Regions from separate parts of the Acinetobacter sp. ESL0695 genome, predicted to be linked through region 2. Evidence: predicted binding sites of a transcription regulator. Region 2 holds the regulator's gene; each other region holds the start of a gene.
What was found. The regulator PhoB, encoded in region 2, activates phosphate uptake and scavenging genes when phosphate is short. The targets are predictions, from matches to a motif close to TGTCATNAANCTGTCATAA.

Region 1: a site for PhoB is predicted at 1,913-1,931, ahead of pstS (phosphate ABC transporter substrate-binding protein PstS). Genes of this name have one in related genera too.
Region 3: a site for PhoB is predicted at 1,629-1,647, ahead of OZX61_RS03665 (inorganic phosphate transporter). Genes of this name have one in related genera too.

Annotation. Positions count from the first base shown of each region.
Region 1 covers NZ_CP113932.1:241,296-244,590, reverse strand. The annotation lists gene OZX61_RS01125 (TonB-dependent receptor) at 1-1,393, opposite strand, end outside; gene pstS (phosphate ABC transporter substrate-binding protein PstS) at 2,019-3,050, shown strand; gene pstC (phosphate ABC transporter permease subunit PstC) at 3,128-3,295, shown strand, end outside.
Region 2 covers NZ_CP113932.1:114,370-117,664, forward strand. The annotation lists gene OZX61_RS00580 (hypothetical protein) at 1-77, opposite strand, end outside; gene phoR (phosphate regulon sensor histidine kinase PhoR) at 93-1,457, opposite strand; gene phoB (phosphate regulon transcriptional regulator PhoB) at 1,477-2,178, opposite strand; gene OZX61_RS00595 (GAF domain-containing protein) at 2,519-2,992, shown strand; gene OZX61_RS00600 (MATE family efflux transporter) at 3,035-3,295, opposite strand, start outside.
Region 3 covers NZ_CP113932.1:771,575-774,869, reverse strand. The annotation lists gene OZX61_RS03665 (inorganic phosphate transporter) at 1-1,574, opposite strand, end outside; gene def (peptide deformylase) at 1,839-2,321, opposite strand; gene OZX61_RS03655 (PhzF family phenazine biosynthesis protein) at 2,340-3,155, opposite strand; gene OZX61_RS03650 (L-cystine transporter) at 3,220-3,295, opposite strand, start outside.

The DNA.
Region 1 (3,295 bases), 130 kb from region 2:
GATTAAAATTTCTAGAGCCTGAAATATTTTGTGATGACTCACGATATGATTGTTTGTAAAGGTCAAATCGTCCCCCTAGCGTTACAGACCATTGATCTGTAAATTCCATCATATCACTTACTGAAAGCCCCACATTGGTTTGTTTTTCTACTGGGCTAAATGCTGGTTTAACCGCTGGTGAAGCATGTCCGTAAATAGGGTTATAAATATTGATAATATCTAATGAGTTTGTACCTTTTACACGATATCTCTGTAAGTTATTTACAATGTCTAAATAACTTGCTGTCGTTCCAATAACTACTTGGTTTGGAATCCCCCAAACATTAAATTTACCTAACAAATCATGGTTAAATAAATAGCTTGTGGTTTTATAATCGCGATAACGGCGCTCTCGGTTTAAATCTCCTTGACTATTTAACAATTGATATGCTTCTGAGGAGAACCCTTTCCAGTCATTCTCTTTATAATTCAATGCCATTTGACTGGTCCATTGATCATTCCAAACTTGCTTTATACGTACCTGCTGTAAATAGTCTTTCATGTTCATCAGACCTTCTGATTTTTCACCTAAGAAGCGACTATTTGGAATAACACCCAATTGTTTGTTTTTAGCAAGTACACCACGATCAAATAGACTACGTGTCACAGAATATTCACTATCATAATCAATTTGTGTTTGATCAGAAGGCTGCCAAGTTAACTGTGGTGCGACAAATAATCGATTATTTTTTACATCATCACGGAAGCTGTGGTTGTTTTCATAAGACACTCCCAAACGATATGCAATTGTATCTGTAAGTGCATTTGTACTGTCTATTGCCGCACGATACTGGTCATACGAGCCACCTCTGAGTTCAAGATGATGCTCTGGTTCAAACTTAGGTTTTTTAGTAATAATATTTAATGTACCACCTGGATCTCCTGCACCATACATTGCAGCAGCAGGCCCTTTAAGAAATTCGACCTGCTCAATATTTACCATATCTTTTGCAGCACTAAGCCCTAGATTTGAAAGAATACCGTTTCGTAGACTAGATGCACCAATGGTTTGATCTGTATTAAAACCACGAATTGAATAATTGTCCCATAATCCACCCATTGGATTTAATGCAGAGACACCACTGACTACAGATAAAGTATCACTAATGCGTTGAGCATTAATATCCTTTAAAACATTTTGACTTACTACATCAACCTTCTGAGAAGACTTCATAGGGTCTACATCAAACTTCGTTGCTACAGATGACTTTTTCCCTAAATAAGGAAGTGTATTGTCTTTTGATGAAACCTTTATGGTAGAGAGCGTTTCAACTGCACTTTGCTCTTGTGCATTAGAAATTGTACTGACAAATAAAAGAGATAAAGGAACAACCCCAAGAGAAAAAATCTTCATGCGACAACAACACTCAAACAAACCGTTATGTTATAACATTATTACATAATAGTTATTCTTGATTTATATTTTCTAAATATAATTAAGTCATAATCTATACTATTTACTATCTAGCTTATGCTTTTTTGCAAAAAAATAAATATGAATGATATAAAACATGACAAATTCATCTTTTTTTAATAAAAGTGAAATCCTCATTAAATCTAAATTTGTTAATGTTAAATATTTCTATAAATTTATGCACAGAATATTTGTATAATTTTCACTCATAATTATGATAACTATCTGTAACCTACAATACTATATTAATATATTTTATGAATAAATAGACAAGTAAGTATTTTTTTCAGTCCAAACTATTATTCATTTATACCTTATAAATAAACAAGATAAACTCATTATAAAAATGAATCAAATCAATATTAAATAGAACTTAATTTATTCATATTTTTTTACGATTTATAATTATATAAGATATTGTTTTTAAAAGACTATTTAGTAATAAAACTAAAATATTTCCGTCATATGAGTGTCATAAATGTCTCTTAATTTATAGTCAGTTTCGTCTAATACGCATCTATATTTTTAGCAAATATAGGTTATCAAAACTTGGGGAATCTCATCCATGGCATATCGCACAACAAAACTATTTAAGTCATCATTAATGGCTCTAGTGGCACCTTTAGCACTTTCAATTTCTGTTGCGCATGCTGCTGAAATCACAGGTGCAGGATCAACTTTTGTTTATCCAGTACTTTCAAAATGGTCTGCGGCCTACAATACAAAAACAGGCAATAAAGTAAATTACCAGTCTATTGGTTCAGGTGGTGGGATCGCACAAATTAAAGCGGGTACAGTCACATTTGGTGCTTCAGATATGCCTCTGACTCCTCAAGAATTAAACACTGCTGGTCTAAAACAGTTCCCTGTAATTGTTGGCGGTGTTGTACCTGTCGTAAATATTGAAGGTGTTGCACCTGGTGCTTTACAACTTACAGGTCCTGTATTGGCAGATATTTTCTTAGGAAAAATTACCAAATGGGATGATCCTGCCATTCAAAAACTTAATCCAAAATTAAAACTGCCGAACCAACGTGTTTCTGTTGTTCATCGCTCTGATGGTTCAGGTACAACATTTAACTGGGCGAACTACCTTTCAAAAGTAAGTCCAACATGGAAAACAAAAGCTGGTGAAGGTACATCTATTTCTTGGCCAACAGGTGTAGGCGGCAAAGGGAATGAAGGTGTCGCTGCATACGTTAAACAAATTAAAGGCTCTATTGGCTATGTAGAACTTGCATATGCCTTACAAAACAAAATGAGTTATACCGCTTTACAAAATAAAGCAGGTAAATTTGTTCAACCAAGCACCAATACGTTCCAAGCAGCAGCAGCAGGTACAAACTGGAATCAAAACCCAGATTTCTACAATATTATTACCAATGCACCAGGTGAAAACTCTTGGCCAATTACAGCAACAACATTTGTAATTATGCATAAAGTACCAAAATCTGCGAATGAAAGCCGTGAAGCATTGAACTTTTTCAAATGGTCTTTAGAGAATGGACAAGCAGATGCAAAAGCACTTGATTATATTCCTTTACCAAACAACTTAGTGAAGGAAATCGAGGGCTATTGGTCGAAGAACATCAAGTAATTCATGCAAGTTATCTCCCTAAATCCAGCAAATTGATTTGTTGGATTTATTTCTTTTAAAAATGAAGCTCTTCGATGATGAAACAAAATAGTAATACAGATCTAAAAGATCAACGCAACGATAAACTTTTTCACTATACCGTCAAAAGCTGTGCTCTTTTTGTTCTTCTGATTATGCTTGCTGCTTCTTTCTCAATGATTTGGGGAGGTAAAGAAGCATTTCAAACATTTGGCACCTCATTTGTA
Region 2 (3,295 bases):
GATATATACACATATGCAGATACAGCAATAACAATAATTGCCCCAACAATGGGGAGGCCTATTTTTTTTACATTCATGGTAAAAATTCTAAATTAATTTTCGCTTTGGTAGAGACATTCTTTCGGAAAAATAGCTTTAAAGCAAGAACCTTCATTTGGAATAGATTCAATTTCTAAGTACGCACCATGTTGCATGAGTACGTGTTTGACGATAGCTAATCCGAGGCCTGTTCCACCTGTTTGACGACTTCTTGCACTATCTACACGATAGAAGCGTTCTGTCAGACGTGGTAGGTGTTTAAGATCAATACCAATCCCATTGTCTTGTACTGTGAAATATCCATGTTCTTGGTCATCATGCCAACCAATCGTAATATGACCATTGCCTTTAGGCGTGTACTTAATGGCATTAGTAATTAGGTTACCAAATGCACTTGCCAGTTCCATATCTGAGCCAATTAAGTCGCAATGACTATCTATTTCTAAGTGCAGGATGTGTCTGTATTCTGTATTGTAAGCCTGTGCATCATCAAAAAGCTGTGTCATTAGACTTGGCATATCGACAATTTGATTTTTAATAATTTTTTTCTCACTTTCGAGACGAGAGAGTAAAAGTAGATCGTTGACTAAAGCATTCATGCGTCGCGTTTGTGATTGCATTTGATCAAAAGCACGTCGCCATCTTGGGTTAAAATCATCTTGTTCTTGGAAGGTTTCTAAATAACCACTGAGTACCGTCAGTGGTGTACGCAATTCATGTGAAATATTGTCGACAAAATCTTTACGCATTTGCTCTAAGTTATGAATGCGCGTAACGTCATAAGCAACCAATAGGCGACTTTCTACGCCAAAACGTGTCAGCTTAATTTGTACATAGTGGCCTTCATACAGTGAAGATTCGATTTTAATGCCATCTGGATGCTGTTCCATATCTTGGAAATATTCAACAAATGCAGGTCGTCTTAAAATGCCTAAAATATTATTGCCATGATCACTGGCTTTAATTCCTAAAATACGTTCTGCCGCAGGGTTACACCATTCAATTTGATGAAGTTCGTCGGTAATCACTACCGCTTCAGTTAATGCAAATAAAGAGGCTTGAGCACGGTCAATTAGGCTTACCATTTCCGCCTGTACAACACGTTCTTGACGTTGTGTTCGATAAATATTAAAAAGCAATGCCCCCCAAATACCATTAATATTTGGAGGCGCATCATAAGGACGACTTGAAATCCACTCATTGACTAAGTAGAGCGCGCGGACTTGTAATGCTGTAAATACACTAAAGCCAATTGCAATACATAACCAAAAGTGTCCGCTACCTAAACCAATAAGCCCCGCGATCAGAAGTAAAAAGATCAATACTTTGAAATCTTGTTTAGCAGACTCCCATAAACTGCTATAACGATATTTCTTATGTTCGTGACTTAATTCAGGTGTTGGGTAGGGTTCATACATAAGGCAATGGTCTTAAAGATTAAGCATCGGTGCGTGTTGAAAAACGATAACCTGTTCCACGAACAGTTTGAACAAATTTATCGGCACCAAATGGTTCTAAAATTTTACGTAAACGGCGAATGTGCACGTCAATAGTACGGTCTTCAATATAGACACTTCCACCCCAAACATGGTCTAGAAGCTGAGCGCGTGTATAAGCACGTTCTGCATGTGTCATAAAAAATGCAAGCAAACGATATTCTGTTGGGCCCATATCTAAGATATTGTCATTAAAGCTCACGCGTTGACTTACAGGATCAAGAATTAATCCATTGGCATCGATAGATTTTTCACCACTTAATGCACTTGAGCGACGTAAAACAGCTTTAATGCGAGAAATAAGTTCACGTGTTGAAAATGGCTTCGTCATGTAATCATCTGCACCAGCATCTAGCCCTTGTACTTTATGGTCTTCTTCACCACGTGCTGTCAGCATAATGACAGGAATTTCAGCCAAAGTCTCATCTCGTTTTAGACGATAGCATAGATCTACACCACTTAATCCACCCGGTAACATCCAGTCAAGTAGTACCAAAGATGGACGACGATCTACAATCATTTGATGTGCTTGCTTGGCATCTTCTGCTTGTAGACATTGATAACCTGCCATATCTAATGATGTATGAATCATTTCACGAATTGGCAATTCATCGTCGACAATTAAAATATAATCCTCTTTCACTACGCAATATCCTATATGAACAATTTCATTAAACCTTATAGGTGAGTATTACAAAGATTTATTGTGACAGTATTATTGCAAGAGTGGTAAGGATGTAACATTTTAATGTTTTTTTATGACAAAATCATACGACCTTAATGAATATTAAATGACATTTTTTTGACAAAACTAGAGACAAATTGAAATTATTAATTTAAGTTTTTGATTTTATTATTTTTTTATAAAAAATATTTAATTTATCTTTTATTTCTTTATTTTTTTGTATTTTAAAAACCAATTTTCTATATTTTTATAAATGGTTAAACTGCATTATATATTCATTTTATATTACGGTATTGGTATGGCTGAAGATTTAAAGATCACTGAAGGAAGTAAAATAGAGCAATATAAAGATATTATTCCTCAAATTTTAGCAATTATTGCCGATGAAACAGATTTAGTGGCAAATTTAGCAAATATTGTTGCTGCACTAAAAGAGCAATTTAACTGGTTTTGGGTCGGTTTTTACTTAGTAAAAGACAATGAATTGGTTCTTGCACCATTCCAAGGACCTATTGCGTGCACACGTATTGCAAAAGGTCGTGGTGTTTGTGGAGATGCATGGGAACAGTCAAAAGTACTTATTGTTCCAGATGTAGATGCTTACCCGGGGCATATTGCATGTAGTTCACATTCAAAATCTGAAATTGTTTTACCAATTTTAAGAAATGGAACATGCTTGGGTGTATTAGATATAGACAGTAGTGCGTTAAATACATTTGATGAAATTGATGCACAATATTTACAAGAAGTAATTGACGCCATTCGGTTTTAAAGTCTTAAGAGGTATACCTTTAAAAGTATACCTTCTACTCAGCTAAACCAATTTACGAATGGCTTTTTTCTTCCAAACAAACTGATAATAAGAAAACTGAAAAATACTTAGACTGACAAAAGAAAGTGCATACGCAAACCAAATGCCCTGTAACCCCCAAAAGTGGCTGAACAGATATGCACACGGTACCTCTATAATAAAGATGGTTGCAATATTAATAAGCATAGGTGGTGTAACTGTACCTGATGCACGCATAATTGATGCAAACACTGCATTGGTTCCTAAAAATAAGATAGCCCATAA
Region 3 (3,295 bases), 660 kb from region 2:
GTCACTGGAAGTGTGAGCACCCAAGCCGAGATAATACTTTTAATTGTTGACCACTGTAACCCAGACTTATTGGCAACCATTGTCCCTGCCACTGCACTATTTAAAACATGTGTAGTTGATACTGGCATTCCAAGTCCATCGGCTGCAGCAATGGTTGTCATTGCAACAAGCTCGGCAGATAAGCCTTGACCATACGTCATATGATCTTTACCAATTCGTTCGCCTACAGTCACAACAATACGCTTCCAACCAACCATAGTACCTAGGCCTAGTGCCAATGCAACAGCAACTTTCACCCAGTTTGGAATATATTGTAAGAAACCATCTAAACCTTTTTGATAAGATTTAATCGTTTTTTGTTCAGCTTCATTCCAAGTCGGTAATGCTTTTTGCTTACCTAATGCTTTAAATGTCGCTGTACTTAAATACATTTCATTTCGAATATCACTAACACTTTGTTCAGGAATATTTTTCAAAGAAGAATACGGTGCCAATTCTTGGCTTAAACCATATGTCATACTAGCTAATGCAGGAAGTACTTCTGGGGTTACTTTCTTCTCTTGAATGTAACGCGTTAAAATCTCTTTAGCTTCTACACGATTATATTTTTGTGTATTTTCTGCAGAAATTACTACAGCTGCTTCTTCGGACAAACCTTTGAAAGACTGTAATTGATTACTGTCTATATTCTTGTTAAGTGAATATGCTAAAGGAACAAGACCAATCAGAATAAGCATAATTAGCCCCATTCCTTTTTGACCATCATTCGAACCATGTGCAAAGCTTACACCTGTACATGTAAAAATAAGCAAGGCACGAATCACCAATGGCGGTGGTTTATTTCCTTCAGGTGCTTTAAAGAGCTCGAGTTGCTTTCTAAATAAAAATTTCACCAATAAGAATACAACGGCAGCAAATGCAAAACCAATAAGTGGGGAAAACAGTAATGCTTTACCAACTTTAATGACTTGCTCCATATCAATACCACTAGTTCCCGCTTCAGCAGCAGTATTTAAGATATGGTTCATAATACCAATACCTAAAATAGAACCAATCATAGTATGTGAACTTGAAGCAGGAATACCAAAGAACCATGTGCCTAAGTTCCATAGAATGGCTGCAATGAGTAATGCAAATACCATTGCAAAACCTGCACTGCTTCCTACATTCATAATCATTTCTACAGGTAATAATGCAATAATGCCGTATGCAACAGCACCACTTGCTAGCAGTACACCGAGAAAATTACAAAAACCTGCCCACATGACTGCAATAGGTGCTGGAAGTGCATTGGTATAAATAACCGTTGCAACTGCATTTGCTGTGTCATGGAAACCATTCACAAATTCAAAACCTAAAGCAATGAATAGTGCTGTAGAAAGCAAAATTACTGAATAAAGGCTTAAAGGTGGAACATTCGCAAGATCAGCATTTAGCTGCAATCCAATATAAACAAGTGTAGAAATAATAATTGTAAGAAACACCGGCATAAAAAATTTCGGTGTAGGAACATTTACATTTTTACCTTCTACGGCACCAGGAGGTATTGGCTCTTGTTTAGAAGATGTATTCATTTTCATGCTGCCATCTATGATGATACTTTTAGGTGTCCATATTGTTTAATTTAATTATGACAGTTATATGACACAACATTTATTATGCGAAAAAAAGCCCACCTTTTGCTTCTTTTTAGAGCAAAAAGTGCACTACAATAAGTACAGCTTTAAAATTTAACATTCATTTATTTAAATAAAATATTTTAGCTAGACCAATTCATTCCACTTATTTAAAACATATCGCTTAATTTGCATGAGAAATATTTCAGAATCATTAAAAAACTATAAATAACTCACAAATAGGATTCCGTTTAAATGGTCTATTTCATGTTGAACAATTCTGGCAGGAAAACCAAAAAACGTTTGCTGAATTCGCTCTCCCATCACTGTGTAGTACTCTACAACAATTTTTTGTGCACGCAGCACTCGTCCTCGCTCACCTTTTACACTCAAACAGCCTTCTTCACCCAAACATTTTTCACTAGATGCCGTTAAAATTTCTGGGTTGACCATGACAATCTCAGGCATATCTGGGGCATCTGGGTATCGTGGATTAGGACGAGATGCAACAATAATAATTCTTTTAGAAACATAAACTTGTGGTGCTGCAATGCCTACACCATGATGATATTTCATCGTCGTTTGCATCGCTTGAGAAAGCTGATGTAGCCATAAAGAGCCAAATTCTCTTGGACTGACTTTCGTAGCGACTAAATTTAAAACTTCTTCACCTTTCTGAGCAACTGGCAACACCACATCTTCCATTAGAATTTTACCTTTTTGTTATATATGAATATCTGCAACCATATAGAGTTTAGCTTGGCCTGAAATTTCTATACGATCATTCGGTAATATTTCACCGTATAACCAACCACCTCTTGAAGAAGCCTGATAAGCCGTAATCAGATCCTTCTCTAGTCTTTCTGACCAAAGTGGAATCACTGCTGTATGAATAGAGCCTGTTACAGGATCCTCATTTACACCAATAGCAGGGGCAAAATAACGACTAATACAATCGTAGTGATCTTTTCCTGGCGCAGTAATCACAATATCTCGGGTTTTGCCATAGATTCTTTTTGAATCAATACTCACTTCTTTCAGCTTAAAAAAATCAGGTTGTACATCTAAAACCTGTTGTGCGTTTTCATATTCAACGACATAAGCCTGATCATTTAAATAAACCGCTTTAAATGGAATATTAAAGGCACTTTCCAATGTTTTAGGATAATCTAAAAGAGGATATGCTTTTAATATTGGGAAATTCATGACAATCTTTTCATTTTTTTGTCGAATATAAAATGTACCCAATTGCTGTGTTTCAAATTCAATATATTCCAAGCCTTCAATCTGCTGAAATAAAATAAACGCACTCGCTAGCGTTGCATGCCCACAAAATGGCACTTCATCTGTTGGTGTAAACCAACGAATATCATAATTATTGAGTGTATTTTTCTTTACAAAGGCAGTTTCAGAAAGATTATTTTCTAATGCAATATGTTGCATTAGCGCTTCATCTAACCAGTCTTCTAAAATAATAACTGCAGCAGGATTTCCTTTAAATAATTGTGTTGTGAATGCATCAACTTGGTACATCTTCATTATTATTTCCTCAAAAAAAAGAGCACATGCTTTAGCATATGCTCTTTTAATATACTTCAATTGATCAGCTATTTACGAGATCTTTGTCATTTTCTTGCTCAAATTTACTTTTGTCGGTAAGACCCATGACCTGACTAGTA